Regions from separate parts of the Exiguobacterium artemiae 7-3 genome, predicted to be linked through region 3. Evidence: riboswitches for the same ligand, from Rfam matches in the RefSeq annotation. Region 3 holds a riboswitch; each other region holds the start of a gene.
What was found. A riboswitch is a leader RNA that binds a small molecule or an ion and turns the genes downstream of it on or off. The one in region 3 is predicted to bind S-adenosylmethionine.
Positions count from the first base shown of each region.

Region 1: it holds a riboswitch for S-adenosylmethionine, as region 3 does, so the genes downstream of both, mtnK (S-methyl-5-thioribose kinase) here and P402_RS0102760 (alpha/beta hydrolase) in region 3, are expected to answer to the same signal.
Region 2: it holds a riboswitch for S-adenosylmethionine, as region 3 does, so the genes downstream of both, P402_RS0101475 (LLM class flavin-dependent oxidoreductase) here and P402_RS0102760 (alpha/beta hydrolase) in region 3, are expected to answer to the same signal.
Region 4: it holds a riboswitch for S-adenosylmethionine, as region 3 does, so the genes downstream of both, metK (methionine adenosyltransferase) here and P402_RS0102760 (alpha/beta hydrolase) in region 3, are expected to answer to the same signal.

Region 1 is NZ_KK211190.1:2,599,885-2,604,163, forward strand. Features, by position in the region: gene P402_RS0114410 (sugar ABC transporter substrate-binding protein) at 1-879, opposite strand, end outside; gene mtnA (S-methyl-5-thioribose-1-phosphate isomerase) at 899-1,945, opposite strand; gene mtnK (S-methyl-5-thioribose kinase) at 1,942-3,111, opposite strand; SAM riboswitch class I at 3,190-3,292, opposite strand; SAM riboswitch class I at 3,500-3,601, shown strand; gene P402_RS0114425 (2,3-diketo-5-methylthiopentyl-1-phosphate enolase) at 3,682-4,279, shown strand, end outside.
Region 2 is NZ_KK211190.1:92,203-96,481, forward strand. Features, by position in the region: gene P402_RS0101465 (DUF2325 domain-containing protein) at 1-991, shown strand, start outside; gene P402_RS0101470 (DUF975 family protein) at 1,059-1,697, shown strand; SAM riboswitch class I at 1,817-1,922, shown strand; gene P402_RS0101475 (LLM class flavin-dependent oxidoreductase) at 1,995-3,053, shown strand; gene P402_RS0101480 (ATP-grasp domain-containing protein) at 3,050-3,997, shown strand; gene P402_RS0101485 (hypothetical protein) at 4,100-4,279, shown strand, end outside.
Region 3 is NZ_KK211190.1:331,170-335,448, forward strand. Features, by position in the region: gene rho (transcription termination factor Rho) at 1-161, shown strand, start outside; gene P402_RS0102745 (type B 50S ribosomal protein L31) at 259-504, shown strand; gene P402_RS0102750 (DedA family protein) at 540-1,190, opposite strand; gene P402_RS0102755 (thymidine kinase) at 1,368-1,988, shown strand; gene P402_RS0102760 (alpha/beta hydrolase) at 2,058-2,816, opposite strand; SAM riboswitch class I at 2,879-2,982, opposite strand; SAM riboswitch class I at 3,231-3,334, shown strand; gene P402_RS0102765 (methionine ABC transporter ATP-binding protein) at 3,421-4,279, shown strand, end outside.
Region 4 is NZ_KK211190.1:772,107-776,385, forward strand. Features, by position in the region: gene pckA (phosphoenolpyruvate carboxykinase (ATP)) at 1-958, opposite strand, end outside; SAM riboswitch class I at 1,191-1,317, shown strand; gene metK (methionine adenosyltransferase) at 1,445-2,653, shown strand; gene P402_RS0104885 (GNAT family N-acetyltransferase) at 2,799-3,287, shown strand; gene P402_RS0104890 (serine aminopeptidase domain-containing protein) at 3,372-4,076, shown strand; gene P402_RS0104895 (class I SAM-dependent methyltransferase) at 4,127-4,279, opposite strand, start outside.

The DNA of each region.
Region 1 (4,279 bases), 2.3 Mb from region 3:
CGTCTGCCCGATCAAATGCGGATCGACGGCACTCGTCGACACCCAATTACTGCCCTTCTCACGCATCAGATTGATGTCCTGATTCGAGACATCGATTGAAATAAGCGGAATTTCCTGTCGTTTGTTGTCTTTTAAGGATTTATACGCCCCTTTGGCGACTTCATCCCAGGCACCCCAGACGGCATCAATGCTTCCTTTCGGATACTTGGCGAGAATTGCGTTCATCTTCGTCGCGATATCGCCTTGGACATCCTGGAAGTTCGTCGGTCCGACTGTCTCGAGCGTCTTGATTTTCCCATCTGCTTCATACGTCTTGTAGATTTCCTGACGGCGGTCAAGCGGTGCAAAACCCGGACCGAACCACAGTTTGATGACTCGGACCGGCTTGTCGTCCTTCACTTTCGTCACTTCATCCAGCGAAAGCTGTGCCAGCTTGTGATCATCCTGGAATGTTTCCGTGATGCCTTTTAACGTCTGGTCTTTTTTCTTCGTCACCGTATCGAATGTGACGACCTTAATTCCTTTGTCAATCGCCGGCTTGATCATGTCGTAGGCATAATCCTCTTTTCCGTGCGAGATGATCAATCCGTCATAATCCTGCTGAACGGCTTGCGCGACGAGTTCCTTGAATTTAACGTCATTGCCTTCCGAAATGAACGTGTTGACCTGAAAACCAAGTGCTTCCCCTTCCGACCGGGCTCCGTCCAAAAACTGTTTCGTATGATCGTCGGATGCCAAATTGCGGATGACGGCAATCTTGACGTCACCCTGGACGCCTTCCGGTACACCACTGATTTTTTTCGCCGGTGTCGCTTCGCTATTGGCGCAAGCAGCCAGCAAGACCGCTGGTGCAAGTACCGCAAATGCTAATTTTTTCATCTCGATCTCCCCTGTCTGTTTAACGTATCTGTTGTCCGATTGTCTGCTCGATCGTCTCGACGGATGGATGTTCGATGACCCCGAGTTCCGTAATGATTGCCGTGATTAATTCGTGCGGTGTCACGTCAAACGCCGGATTAAAAACCGCTACTCCGGCTGGCGCCGTCACTTTTCCGGCCAGTTGCGTCACTTCACGGGCATCGCGTTCTTCAATCTCAATTTCGTCTCCCGATAAGCTCGTAAAATCAAAGGTCGAAAGTGGTGCGGCGACATAAAACGGAATCCCGAAAGCACGGGCCAGTAACGCCAGTTGGAACGTGCCGATTTTGTTCGCCGTATCGCCGTTTCGGGTAATCCGATCAGCACCAACGATGATGGCAGTTATGTTCTTTTCCTTGATCGTATGCGCGACCATGTTGTCCGTAATCAACGTCACGTCAATTCCGGCCCGTTGCAGTTCCCATGTCGTCAAACGTGCTCCCTGAAGTAACGGACGGGTTTCCGATGCATAAACGGAGAGTGGAATTCCCTGTTCTTTCGCGAGATAAAACGGAGCGAGTGCCGTCCCGTAAGCCGCTGTCGCAATCGATCCGGCATTACAAATCGTCAGAATCCGGTCACCGGACTGGAACAATTCCAGCGCATGAATACCGATTTGCCGGGATGTCTTGGCATCCGCCTCATAAAGCGCCAGTGCTTTTTGTTCCAACCGTTTTGGCAACTCGGCAAGCGTCGTGCTCGAGACGATCAGCTGATTCAGCTCATCTAGCACATTCCGCAGATTGACGGCGGTCGGTCGGGTCGAGAGTAGTTGTGCCGATACCGTCAACAAGTCTTGTTTCGCTTCAGGAAGCGACCCTGTCGTCCGAAATGCTTCCTGTACAAGGATGAAGCCGCCGAACAGGCTGATCGCCGGTGCACCACGGACTCGCAATTGTTTGATTGCGTCAATCGCTTGCGCTAAATCATGAATGATTTCATACCGTTCTTCTTCCGGGAGCCGGGTCTGATCCAAGATCGTCACCGTCCCATTTTCATAGATGATGCTTTGGACGAATTGGCTCATCGGCTGAGTTCCTCCGTCAAATCAAAGTTCCGTAAATCAGTGAACGTCTTGCATTCAGTCCGGCGTTTAATCAATGCCACTCCAAGACGTAACGCATGGCGTTTCCGCTCGAGTCGTTCCCCCGCGTCCGTGATGTTCTCAAGGTCGGCGACCGGTGCTAGTCCAATCGTCCGGCGGATCAATTCACATCCGGCAAAGCCAAGTGCGTCCTGCAAAATCGTGCTGAGGACATCGTCAACAAGCCCGTCCGCTGAACGGAACGGCTCCACCGCTTCCCGCTCCCATAATGCTTTGAACGTAGACGCAAAGGTCAGCCAAAATGTATCGATGTCTTTCACCCGTCCATTCCGTAACTCGGCATAGTTCGGATACGCGGCAAAGCAGAGATGGGCGATGAATTGTCCGACATCAAAACCAAACGGTCCGTAAAAGGCAAACTCGGGATCGATGACTTTTGTTTCATCGGCTGAAGCAAAAATACTTCCAGTATGTAAGTCCCCGTGTAATAACGCGTCGCCCTTCGTGATGAACAGAGTTTCGAGTTTCGCGACTTCGCGTTTCAGCGCTGCATCCTGCCACAACTGAGCCACTTCCGATTCCAGCCCGGCTTCAACCGCATTCGTTTCCGCGTCATAAAACGGATCCGTAAAGATTAATTTTTCCGTGATATCACAGAGATCCGGATTGTAGTAGTTCCGCGCCACTTGTTTTTTTGTGACCGGTCCAAGTGCAAAATCCGACGTGTAAAACAGTGTTCGCGCCAAGTAAGAACCGATATGTTCCGCAAGCAACGGATACTTCTCCCCTTCGAGCAAGCCGGTCCGGACAATCGTCAAGTGAGACAAATCCTCCATCACCGTAAATGCCTCTTCCTTACTTGCATGGTAGACGTGCGGGACGAACGGAACGGCGACTTTTGCAAATTCTTTTAAGGCGGACTGTTCAATCCAGGCCCGTTCAAGCGATAACGGCCAACTTTCGCCGACGACTTTCGCATACGGTAAAGCCTGTTTTAAAATCAATCGCTGATTCCCCGATTGAATCCGAAAGACAAGGTTTAAGTTCCCGTCCCCGATTTCCTCTGCCGTCACCGGTCCTTTGCCGATCAATCCGAGTGTCTGGACCCGTTCAATCGCGTCCTGTACTGTAAATGCTTGGTATCCCATTATGGTTTCCTCCTTGTTGATCACACGAAAAAACGCCTCTTTTCGTCAAAGAAAAGAGGCGCGGTAGAATACTCCGTCCTCTTATCTCTCAGACGAATGTCTGTTGGATGTAGCACCGTGCCGGATGGTCGGTTGCTGCGGCGTCTTCGGGCCAATTCCCTCTGCCAACTCACGATAAGAGTCATATGTAGTTGTCGTGTGGTTGATGTTGATTTGAATACTACGTGCGCGGTTGGTCGTCTGTCAATTCCAATTTTTAGTGAAACGGCTTAAAAAACGGAACCGTCTATAGAAGAAGTATTTTCAAAAAAATAAATTTTCAAAATATAGTTTGACAAGGGACCAATCTCGTGTAAAAATTGCAATTAGATTTCACAATTTCATCCAATTCTTATCAAGAGCAGACGGAGGGACGAGCCCTACGATGTCGCAGCAACCGACCACTTGGCACGGTGCTAATTCTTGCAGCTATTACGCTGACAGATAAGAGTCCACGCGCAATTTTTCATGGTCTCTTGTCATTGACGAGGGACCATTTTTGTATTTTTCAATAAGGGAGAGACGATTCATATGGCGTATATTACCGCAACGTACCAACTCGGGACGACCAATCAGTTGGCGAAACGAGCAGAACAAATCGCGCTCGGTCTGACGGTCGGTTCCTGGACCGATTTAAATCATTTGGAACAGCAGCAGCTGGAATCCTTCAAAGGACAGGTTGTTCATACCGAAGAACATGACGGCAAAGGTTACATCACGATCCGTTATCCGGAACACAACGTCTCACGCGACTTTTCCGCTATCTTAACGACGGTCTTCGGCAAACTGTCGCTCGACGGACAAATCAAGTTAACCGATCTACAGCTTCCCCCGTCGTTCACGAACGACTTCCCCGGTGCCAAATTCGGGATTGAAGGAATCCGTCAGTTGATTCAAGTCCATGACCGTCCCCTGTTGATGAGCATCTTTAAAGGGGTCATCGGACGAGACCTCGTCTTTTTACGGGAACAACTCGAAGCCCAGCTCGCGGGCGGCATCGATCTCGTCAAAGATGATGAGATATTGTACGACAATCCGTTGACGCCGGCACTCGACCGGGCACGGATTGGCCGGGAAGTCCTCGATGCCCATTATGAACGGACCGGCAAACGGGCGCTTTACGCGATTA
Region 2 (4,279 bases), 240 kb from region 3:
AGGTGGTTCTTTACGGGAATGGCCGAACAGTCATATTTCGGAAACAGAAATCCGGCAATGGAACCTCGAACATGGAATGGAAATCCGTGTCCAAGTCGTACAGCAAGATGCACGCCGGACGACACTAGAAGTGATGGCCGTTGTCGCGACCGACCAGATGAAGCCACTGGCCGAACGAATCGTTTTTGAAAGATGTATCGTTAAAAATCATGGCATCATTGAATCGACGGTCGAAGGACCATTAAAGGATGAGACGGGTAAACCCTTTTACTATGCGACACCGGTTGAAGACATGCGCTTCTTCCATTTAAAAGAAGGGCAGCTCGTCGATCTCGTCATGTGGAAAGGTCGTCCGGAAACACTGACGATTGCCTGGAAATATGCGTTCCAATATCAAGAGCCGACAGTACAGCTGTTAGAGACGTCAAACGATCCAACAGCACCAGTGCCTTCGTCAGTTGAATCGACTCAAGGATCAGCCGTCAAAAAATCTGGCCGTTACCTGAAGCAAATGAAACGAAAGTCGAAAGTAAAACAGGAACAGAAAACACGCCGAATTCGTGAAAAGAAATCTCAAGCGATGGCACCACTCGTCACGACATCCGTACCGGGGCAGCCAATCGACTTCCTTGATATGAAGCCCCTCGATTTTGCGTCATTCGTCGGCATGCGACTCGTCATCGTCGGTAATGAACAGCAATCACCGGTCTATCGGACATTTTTCGCGGAAACGGGTATCGAACTGATTCATCTGTCGGGAGACGCCCAATCAGCGAAAAAGATTGCCGGTCTCGCGAAAAAGACCGATGCGATCGTCGTCATCACGAGCCGTGTGTCCCACGCTGCTTCAGCACACGTCATCGCGCAGGCGAAAAAACATGATATTCCGTTTGCGATGGAACGACTGGATGGACGACGTTCTTTGTATACGGCATGCCAGCGCCAACTTGAAAAAGCACGCTTAAATCAGTTGAAAACAGGAAAATCCTGAAAAAAGATGAAACTCCTCTCTTAATTAGCCGTAAATAGAGATAGAACTTATTTTGAGGAGGATCTCCATGATTAAAGAATTAAAATTATCCGCCCGTGAAGCGCTCAGTGGTCGCTGGGTCTTCATGGCACTTATGTTTTTACTGTTTCTCATCATTCAAAGTATTCCAACGATGTTTTCTTCTGATGCGAATGAAGATATTCAAGCGATTGATTTCATCGGTTTCTTACTGAACATTCTCTTGCTTCCACTTGCGATTGGTTGGACATGGCTTGCGATGTCTGTCGCTCGGAAAGAACAGGCAAAAATCGTTGATTTATTTGAGCCATACAAAATTTTCTTAAAGGCAGTCGGTCTTTCGATTGTCCAAAGTATTTTCCTTGGTTTATGGTTCTTACTATTTATCATCCCGGGTATCATCAAGTCATTTTCGTATCTAATGACGTTTTATATTTTACGAGATGAACCTTCAATCGGCATTTTGGATGCGATTACACGTTCGCGCCAAATGATGGACGGACATAAGATGGAAGCGTTCATGCTCGTCCTCTCATTCATTGGTTGGTTCCTGCTCGGTTTGATTACCATCGGAATCGCCTTCTTGTGGGTTGGCCCATATTTCAGCGTCACGCTTGCAAAATTCTATGACCGCATCCGCGGTGAAGAAGCACCTGTCGAAGAGTCGACGTTTGTTGCCCCATATTAAGACAACGAGGATGAGAGCCCAGCTCTCATCCTTTTTTTATTGCTGTTTTTAATTCCGATTGGAAAACAAGGTTTAATGGTTGCTTTACTCTGCTAAAAAGTGTACGATAATTCCAATAATTCTTATCAAGAGAAGTCGAGGGAATGGCCCGAAGACACTTCAGCAACCCCGCGCGCAGCGGAAGGTGCTACTTCCTAAAGGGGGCAATCCCTTTACAGATAAGAGCAGACATGATTAATCCGTCGCTCTTTTCGATTTTCGAGAAGAGCGATTTTTTTTATAAGGGGGACATAACGGATGGAGTATGGATTTTGGTTACCGATTTTTGGCGGGTGGTTACGAAATGTCGAGGACGAACAGATGCCGGCGACGTTCGACTATGCGAAACAGGTCGCGCAAACGGCAGAACGAATCGGTTTTTCGACGACACTGATTGCGGAGTTGAATTTAAATGACATCAAAGGACTCGAAGCACCAAGTCTTGAAGCCTGGACGACGGCAGCGGCGATTGCCGCGACGACGGAGCGTCTCGAAATCATGACAGCTGTCCGTCCGGGGTTCCATAATCCTGCGACGACCGCGAAGATGGCAGCAAACATTGATCAACTCAGCAACGGGCGCTTTACACTGAACGTCGTCTCTGCCTGGTGGGAAGAAGAAGCGCGGCAATACAATGGCATCTTCACGGCCCACGACGAACGCTACGCGCGGACGGAAGAGTTTGTCACGATCATGAAAGGATTATGGGCAGATGCTTCGCCGTACAGCTTCGACGGGAACTATTATACGCTCGAGCAGACACAACTGCATCCGAAACCGGTTCAACGACCGGGCATCAAGTTGTACGCAGGCGGGGAAAGTGAAGCCGGGAAACAGACCATCGTCAATCATTGTGACGCCTATGTCATGCACGGGGGAACGGTGGAAGAAGTGTCCGTCAAGATTGAGGATATGAAGGCACGTCGACAAGCAACTGGGCAACCGCCGCTTGAAAGCTTTGGACTGGCTGCCTATATCATCTGCCGCGATACGGAAGAAGAGGCCATTCAAGAATGGCAACGAATTACGGACGTCAAGGAAGACAGTGCCGGATACGCCGGGTACGACGACTTCGTCAGCAAATCACAACTCGAACAGCAGGTAAAACGGAACGATTATTCGGTCTCGAACCGCGGACTCCGTCCTGATTTGATTGGAACACCGGAACAGATTGCCGAACGGATTCTTGCGTTTGAGCAGGTGGGTGTCTCCTTATTATTACTTCAATTTTCACCACAACTGGAAGAGATGGAACGCTTCGCGCGCGACGTCATGCCGCTTGTCGAAGAAAAACGAAAGGTAGGTCAAACCAAATGACAAAAATTCATATCTTACACGAAAACCAAGAATGGACGGACCATTTAATTAAACGACTCGAAGAACTGGAGTTGCCATATGAACAGTGGCATCTCGACGAAGGGCAAGTTCCGCTTGATGAACTTCCACCGGAAGGCGTCTTTTACAGCCGGATGAGTGCATCTTCGCATACGCGCGGTCACCGTTACGCACCGGAACTGACAGAAGGTGTACTTGCTTGGCTTGAAGAACATGATCGGACCGTCTTTAACGGGACCCGTGCCTTACGTCTTGAAGTGAGTAAAATCAATCAGTATACGGCTCTTCGAAAAGCCGGGATCCGGGTTCCGAAGACGACGGCTGCCGTCGGACGTGATCAGATTGTCGAAGCGGCGAAAAATATTGGCGTATCTTCGTTCATCACAAAACACAACCGTGCCGGAAAAGGACTCGGCGTTCAGTTGTTCCACTCGATTGAAGCACTCGAGACGTATCTCGACGGTCCGACGTTTGATGAACCGGTCGACGGGATCACGTTGATTCAAGAATATATCCAAGCACCGGAACCGTATATCACACGCTGTGAATTCGTCGGCGGAAAGTTCGTTTATGCTGTTCAGGTCGACACGTCAGAAGGATTTGAACTGTGCCCGGCAGATGCGTGTGTCATTGACGATTTGTTCTGCCCGGTCGGTGAAGAGGCCCCGCAAACACCGATGAAGTTTAAAATCGTCGATGGATTTGATGATCCAATCATTCAAAAATATGAAGCATTCCTGCAGGCGAACCAGATCGCGGTCGCCGGAATCGAATTCATCAAGGATGCGAACGGAACCATTTATACGTATGACGTCAATACGAATACGAACTACAATTCAGATGCGGAAGCGGCTGCCGGTAAGTTCGGGATGCTCGAACTGGCGAAGTTCCTCGGTGCCGCACTGGAACTTCAAACTGTGAAATAACCATCACTAACCAATCCAAGCAAGCCGAATACCCTGTATGTGTGTAGTTTGAAGTTAGAACTGCACACATCAGGGTATTTTTCAGTAAAGGGAGGGGTTCGGATGGTAACGTGGCACGAAGAAAAGAGATTGGATGTTCCGATCGAGAAAGCCTGGCATATCTTTGATCATGATCGGTTACAACGTCTGATTCCGGGTGTCGTCCAGCACGAGGTGATTGAACGGAAACCGGGTGTCGTCGGCTCGACGTACCGGCAAACGTATATGCAGGGGAATCGATTA
Region 3 (4,279 bases):
CGATGAACGAGTCAAATGAGTTTGTCGACAGCTTCTTACGCAAGATTCGGGACACGAAAAATAACGAAGAATTTTTTGTTGAACTGAATAAAGAAAAGAAGAAACCCGTCCGGCGCGCGCCTGTTAAACCGCGTGTGACGAAAACCGACACAACGACTTGAAAATAGGTATTGCGGGTCGTGAAAAAATCGTTTAGTATAGGAAGGTAACTTACTCTGGCTCAGCAAATGAACCAGGGCGGAAGGAGAGAAAACAACCATGAAACAAGGAATTCACCCAAACTACAACAAAGTTGTATTTATGGACTCAACTACTGAGTACAAATTCTTGACTGGTTCTACACGTTCTTCGAACGAGACAATCACTTGGGAAGATGGAAACGAGTACCCACTCATCCGTGTGGATGTGTCTTCGGACTCGCACCCATTCTACACTGGTCGTCAAAAGTTCAACGCTGCAGACGGTCGTGTCGATCGCTTCAACAAAAAATACGGCCGCAAGTAATTGCGACTTCAGTATTAAAAAACAGCCTGTCTCCATCACTGGAGCAGGCTGTTTTTGTATAGACAGAACTTAGTACGGTACGCCAGATACGTTCTTAAGACGAAAGAGAGTCCGATTCCACCGGCAGCACCAATCAGATACGGGAGTGTATCCGGATTATTTGCAAAATGTTCCATGAGCAGACTGAAGGAAAAATGACGACCCAGGAAATAACCTGCCCCTAAAAAGATGCTGATCCAAATTAAAGCACCGGTATAAGCATAAGTAACGAAAATCCGGAACGGCATTTTCGAGACACCGGCAAAAAAAGCAGAGAGTTGACGGAGTCCGGGTATGTAATAACCGATAATGAGGACGGTTTTTCCGTAACGTAAAAATCCGGCTTCCGCTTTGAAAATATGTTTTTCAGAAATCCGTAACTTCGGAGCGATTCGATGCAATAATGGCATTCCGAGCTTTAGACCGAGGACATAGCTGATTGTCATACCGATACAGCTGCCGGCATAGGCAGCAAGGATCGTTCCGGCAAGCGGTAAATCACCATGGTGCATCCAGAATCCTGACATGACGAGTAATGTCTCGTCCGGAACAGGAAGACCAACGATTCCGCCGGCCAGCAGAACGGCGAGTCCGAACGCTCCATATTGGTGGAGGACTTCATGTAATATATGATGAATCGGAGTCACCTTCCTTCAAAGAAACTTCTCTTTCAGTGTACAGGAAATACATACCAGTTGAAATGAGAAGATGAAGAAAATGGGGAATTTGGCACGGGTTTTTGATTTTTAGAAGTCAATCCTTTTTCTCAATTTAGATTCGGGCTATACTCGTTAAAGTGACTAATTTAGAGGACGGTGTTTACGATGATGCATGTGATCAATCAATATGGTTGGATTGAAGTGATTTGTGGAAGCATGTTTTCCGGCAAATCAGAAGAACTGATCCGTCGTGTCAGACGGGCACAGTATGGAAAGTTACCGGTTCAGGTGTTCAAGCCGGCAATCGATGATCGGTACCACGAGGAGCATGTCGTGTCGCACGTCGGCAATTCCGTCATCGCGATTCCGATGGCGACGAGTCGTGATGTCTATGCAGCAGTGGCGGAAGAAACACAAATCGTCGCCATTGACGAAGTTCAATTCTTTGACGACGAAATCGTCGCGGTCATCGAAGCACTGGCTCAAGATGGCAAACGCGTCATTTGTGCAGGACTCGATCAAGACTTTCGGGCGGAGCCATTCGGCAAGATGCCCGAATTGTTGGCACGTGCAGAATTCGTGACGAAATTACAGGCGATTTGTCTGTCGTGCGGAGATCCGGCATCGCGGACACAACGATTGATTGACGGGAAACCCGCAAACTACAATGATCCAATCATTTTGGTCGGGGCGTCTGAATCCTATGAACCACGTTGCCGCCATTGTCATCAAGTACCGGGCAAACCGAAACCGTTACAGGAATGGAAAAAACAACAGCAGAATTGAGCATATCCGATTTGAAAAAGCGAACGATTCCTGGCAGTGAGGCCAAAGAATCGTTCGCTTTTTTTTATATCAACCGGTCCGTGTCAACTGGCTGAACTGCTCGACGAATCGTAAGGTTTCCCGAACAATTGTCTTTTGATCATAATCGAGTGTCGCAACATGGTACGAGTCAAGCAGACAATAACTGCGTTTATCCGCTGCACCAATCGTCCGGTACAAATAATCCGAACAGGTTGGCGGGACGACGTGATCCTCGGCAGAATATAAAATAAGTGTCGGAATTTGAATCGTTGCTAAGTGTGGTCGCGTCTCATCGATGAGTCGCAACAGTTCTGAAGCGCAGACGGCGGGGACAAGATCATAGATGATTTCAAAAGCCGATTGTTTGATATCAGGGACACTTTCCGGAAGATAGACCGGACAATCGGTGAACGACAAGGCTTCGTAAGCAGGGACAGCCAAGGCGGCGTTGATGGTGATGATTCCTGCGACCGGGAGACCTTCAGCGGCGAGCGACAGGGCAAGTGTCGCGCCCATCGATTGTCCGACGATGAAGATTGATTCACACCGTGCGGCCAATTGTTCGAAGCCGTCACGTAAGCTCTGTTTCCAGTCGTCTGCCATCGTCGTTTCGAATTCCCGTACATCCGTCCCGTGACCGTGCAGGCGAGGCGCATAGACGGAGAAGCCATGTTCTGCGAACTGTTCTCCTACAGCCCGAACACTTTGCGGTGTTGCGTTAAAACCATGACAGAGCAAAATGCCGACGGATCCGCGTCCTAAGGAAAAGGCTTCTGCACCCGGTATAACAGGATAAACCATACTCATCATCTCGTCCTCCATTTCAAAAATAAAAACCCGTTTGGCTTTGGACGCAAACGAGTTTCTCGTGTGTATCATCCAAAGCAGCCGCTTTGCTGGTCGGAGCACCTTGCACAGTAGCAGGTTGCCGTGGAGTCCTAGAGCCAGGTCTCTCGTCCACTCTTGATATATCGTATAGGAATTGTCGGATTAATCATTGAGAAGATAATAGCATTGACGGAAATGAATTGTCAAACTCTCTTTAATGGCATCAAAATTTATGCAAGGATCCGGTTTGTCCCGGTACAACAATCGATATGGGTCATATGGTTTATTTTTGAAAATATGGTTGACCTTTAAAAGATCTTTCTGTAGTGTAAAAATTAGTTTTACGACATAAGTTCAACCGGCAACAACACACATACGAATTTCATACCGCAACACTTATCCAGAGAGGTGGAGGGACTGGCCCTACGAAACCTCGGCAACAGACTCATTATGAGCACTGTGCCAATTCCATCAGACAATTGTCTGAGAGATGAGTCGAGTGGATTCTGCCATTGTGCGGATCCAGGTCTCTTCTTGTTTCTTAAGAAGAGACCTTTTTTGTATTTTGAAGGGGGAAAAAGTGGTGATTACATTCAAAAATGTAAAAAAAATCTATGAAACAAATGACCAATCGATCGCTGCGTTGAACGGAGTGGATCTCGAAATCCGAAAAGGCGAAATCTTTGGTGTCATCGGTTTCAGCGGAGCCGGGAAAAGTTCCTTATTACGATGCGTCAACCTGCTCGAACGGCCGACATCCGGCAGCGTGACGGTCGATGGACAAGATTTGACAACCCTCTCGGCGAAGCAGCTGCGGGAGGCAAAACAACATATCGGAATGATCTTTCAGCATTTCAACCTGCTGGATTCGAATACAGTGTTTGCGAATGTCGCAAAACCGCTTGTCTTAAAAGGTGTCAAAAAAGAGGAAGTCAACCGGCGGGTCAGCGAACTACTGGACTTCGTCGATTTGGCAGATAAGGCCGATCATTATCCGGATCAGTTATCGGGCGGACAGAAACAACGGGTCGGAATCGCCCGGGCACTCGCGACCCAGCCGTCGGTCCTGTTGTGTGACGAGGCGACATCCGCCCTCGATCCCCAGACGACGCAACACATATTACGCCTGTTGAAACAGATTAATCAGGAATACGGCATCACGATTTTACTGATTACCCATGAGATGGGTGTCATCCGTGAGATTTGTGACCGTGTCGCCGTCATCGAAGCCGGTCAGCTGATTGAATCGGGTACCGTGTTCGATGTCTTCTCGAATCCACAGACGGCAACGGCAAAAAACTTCGTCCGCTCCGTCATGCAGGATGAAATTCCGGCATCGGTTCAAACCGTCATCGATCAACGGGATGCCGGACATCACATCTACAAAATCAACTTCCTCGGGGCAGGGACGGGGCAACCGCTCTTATCGCAAGTCGCGAAAC
Region 4 (4,279 bases), 440 kb from region 3:
TAATCGGATAAGCCGCGCGTGTGTTTTCCGTTTTTGACGTATCATCATAATCCGGAATCCGGGTGTCGTCGAGGACAACATTTTCAAGAACGGTACCAAAACGGATCGCATCAAAGATTTGTGGTTCTTTTTCACGTGACAGGTTGACGGTCTTCGCATAACATCCGCCTTCGATATTGAAGACGCCGTCATGTGACCAGCCGTGTTCATCGTCGCCGATCAATTGACGGCTGTCATCTGCAGACAGGGTGGTCTTACCAGTCCCGGATAGCCCGAAGAACAACGCGACATCACCTTCATGTCCAACGTTAGCTGAACAGTGCATCGACAACACTTCTTGTTGTGGCAAGAGATAGTTCATGACAGAGAAAATTGATTTTTTGATTTCTCCGGCGTACTCGGTTCCACCAATCAAGACGATACGGTGTTCAAATGACATCGCGATGAATGTCTCAGAGTTTGTCCCGTCAACCGCAGGATCCGCCTTAAAGTGTGGTGCGTAAACGACCGTAAATGGTTCAAAGGCCGCAACCGTAGGATATTCGCGTAAGAATAGCTGTTTCGCAAACAGATTATGCCAAGCATATTCGGTTACGACGCGCACTGGAAGGGTGAAATGCGTATCGGCACCAGCAGCAGCTTCTGTGTAGTAGAGTTGATCTGCTTCGTTCATATAACGAAGAACTTTTTGTAACAGTTGCTCGAATTTGTCCGATTCCATCGGTTGATTGACATGACCCCAATCGATATGCATCTCACACGATTGATCACGGACGATGAACTTGTCTTTCGGTGAACGACCTGTAAATTTCCCCGTTTCTACAGACAAAGCACCATTTTCTGCAAGAACTCCTTCTTTGTTACGAATCGCATGTTCGACTAGTTCAGCAACGGACAGTTGTTTGAACACATGCTCCTTCTTGAGTAGTTCTTCGATATTCAGGACCGTCATCGGCATCCTGACCCCACCTTTCCCCTACGTTGGTTTTGGCTCTACTATTAGTATGACACATTTATTATATATGACATACTAATGATAGGGCAATCATTTTCATGCGCTGATTTCTATTTATCTGGAAACGCTTTCAGCATTAACAGTTTAACATCTCTTCTGATTTTTTTCGACTAGAAATTAAAACGTTGCTTGACAGAGTGGACACAAGTTTATATCATGTAATTCGTAACGGATACTCTTATTCTGAGCAGGTGGAGGGAACAAGGCCCGAAGAAACCCGGCAACCGTCTTATATTAATTTCATCATTAATGTAGGAAAAGGTGCTCTCCTGAAGCGAAGTAAACACTTCGAACGATAAGAGGGTAAAGGAAGAACGCACAACCTTTCCCTGACCATTTTTGGACATGGAAAGGTTTTTTTCATTTTACCGTCCCACTCAACTAGGGGAAATGAGTACACCGTCAAATTCTTTTTTGGGAGGGTCAAACATGACAAACCTTAATCGCCGACTATTTACGTCGGAATCAGTAACTGAAGGTCACCCGGATAAAATCTGTGACCAGATTTCGGATTCAATTTTGGATGCAATTCTTGCAGCCGATCCAAACGCACGTGTTGCGGCAGAAACTTCTGTCACGACAGGACTCGTATTAGTAGCAGGAGAAATCACGACATCAACTTACGTGGATATCCCGAAAGTCGTTCGTGAAACCATTCGTGAAATCGGCTACACACGCGCTAAATACGGTTTCGATGCAGACACTTGTGCTGTATTGACATCAATCGACGAGCAGTCAGCAGACATCGCTCTCGGTGTCGACCAGGCGCTTGAAGCACGCGAAGGAAACATGTCAGATGAAGAAATCGATGCGATTGGAGCAGGAGACCAAGGTCTGATGTTCGGTTACGCAACGAAAGAAACACCTGAACTCATGCCACTTCCGATTTCACTTTCACACAAACTTGCTCGTCGTCTTGCAGAAGTCCGCAAGACAGGACAACTCGATTACCTCCGTCCGGATGGTAAAACGCAAGTCACGGTTGAATACAACGAGAACAATGAACCTGTTCGCGTCGATACAATCGTCATCTCAACGCAACATGCAGAAGAAGTGACGCTTGAGCAAATCCAAGCGGATCTGAAAGAACATGTCATCGCTCCGGTCATTCCGACGGAGTACATCGATGCAGACACGAAATTCTTCATCAACCCAACTGGCCGTTTCGTCATCGGTGGACCACAAGGCGATGCAGGATTAACAGGTCGTAAAATCATCGTTGATACGTATGGCGGTTACGCACGCCACGGCGGTGGAGCTTTCTCTGGTAAAGATCCAACGAAAGTCGACCGTTCAGCTGCTTATGCAGCACGTTATGTCGCGAAAAACTTGGTTGCCTCTGGTCTTGCAGACAAAGCAGAAGTTCAACTTGCTTACGCAATCGGAGTAGCACATCCGGTCTCAATCGCAGTCGATACGTTCGGAACAGGAAAACTTCCTGAAGCGCAACTCGTCGAATTGATCGCAGAAAACTTTGATCTCCGTCCTGCAGGGATCATCAAGATGCTTGATCTCCGCCGTCCGATTTATCGTCAGACAGCAGCTTATGGCCACTTCGGTCGTACAGACATCGAATTGCCATGGGAGCAGACAGATAAAGCTGCTACTCTTGAAGAGCAGGCAAAACGTTTCGTATAATCCATTGTTCAGAAACATCCTGTTAAAGGGTGTTTCTGAACTTTTTTTGTTTCTCCCGAACTTTGCAGGGATACGACTGAAATTTCTAGAAAAGGGTAAAAGAACATGAGTCTGTAATCTGTAAAAGGAAAAGGGGGATTTCGGTATGGAGATACGCGAAGCAGTTCCGGCTGATGCAGCACGCATTCATGATATTGCGCTCACGTCTTGGATGGACACATATGAGGAAATCTATTCGGAGCGTTCGAAAGCCCATTTCGTTCAGGAAGCGTATCCGCAGGAAGAAGTGGTTCGGGCAATTCGAACAGCGGAAGAAGCACGTGGGGAATACTTCAACGTCGGACTGATTGACGGGGAAATTGTCGGTTTCATTCACGCCATCGATGTGGATGGAACGTGGGAAATCGTCCGTTTGTATGTCTTGCCGAAATACCAACAAAACGGAATCGGACGCCGGCTGATCCGCGAACTGGAATTGCAAGGGGCATCTCCAATTGAAGTCTATGTCGAATCCCGGAACTATAAAGCCCGTCACTTTTTGACTGCATACGGATTCAAGGAAATCAGCGAGACGACAGAAGAAGTCTTCGGTCAGGTGGAACCTGTGACGCGATTGCAACGTATATACGAATAAGGGAAAAGAAATCCGACTTGAGGCGGTTTTGCTGAAGTCGGATTTGTTTCATACTAGATGGATATCTGATGAAGAGGTGAGCGTGTGGTAGAACAACCAACCGGAGTGATCGTCCTTGTGTACCCACTCCAATTACGTGCCAGACCAAGTGAAGCACTGATTCGCGTTTTAGAGCGCGAATATGAAATCCTTCTGGTCGATGCACCCCGCCGTGTGTCGTTTGAAGAACACCAACAGTTGTTAAAAGAAGCATTACGCGAAGCCGGGAAGCGGAAGCTCCCGATTCATATCATTGCCTGCAGCATGGGAGCACTTGTCGTCAATCGACTGCTGCAAGAATATGAATTACCGGTGGCGAGCCTGACGTTCATCTCGCCGTTGTTTGATTGGCATAACTCTAAACAATTGGGGGGCGTCAAGCAAGTCTTTGCGAGCGCCTTCGACCGGTTCCGTCCCGATGCTCCGCTTGGAACGTTACCGTTCGGACAAAACAATGAGGATGCTGCTCGTCTCGGTGAGTTGACATATGCGCAGTATCGCGAGATTGAAGAAGAAATCGTCATCCATGATGAAGAAAGAAAGAAATTACCGCGAGTCCAACTCGCTTGTTTTTATGCACCGGACGATCAATTCGCTGACGTCAAATTGACGCTTGAAGTGTGTCGAAAGATGGGCGGAGACCAGATTTATCTGCAACGCCTGCATGGATTTCCCCACTTCAGTTTTGAACGTTTGAATACACGATTTGCTGAAAAGTTATTGTTGTTCCTAAAAATTGTGGAAGATTAACAACGCTAAATTAAAGAGGAAGCCGGATGTCAGAATCCGGCTTCCTCTTTTTATTGGTCAATAACTTGTTTTTTTAATTTTTTTTCAATTGCCACGATGAACGGCGGGTTATTTTGCTGATTCAAGAAACGGTACTGCAGGACGGCATAATCCTGTTGAGGAAGTGATGAAACGTGTTCCAACACCGCATCGCGTTCGCGGCG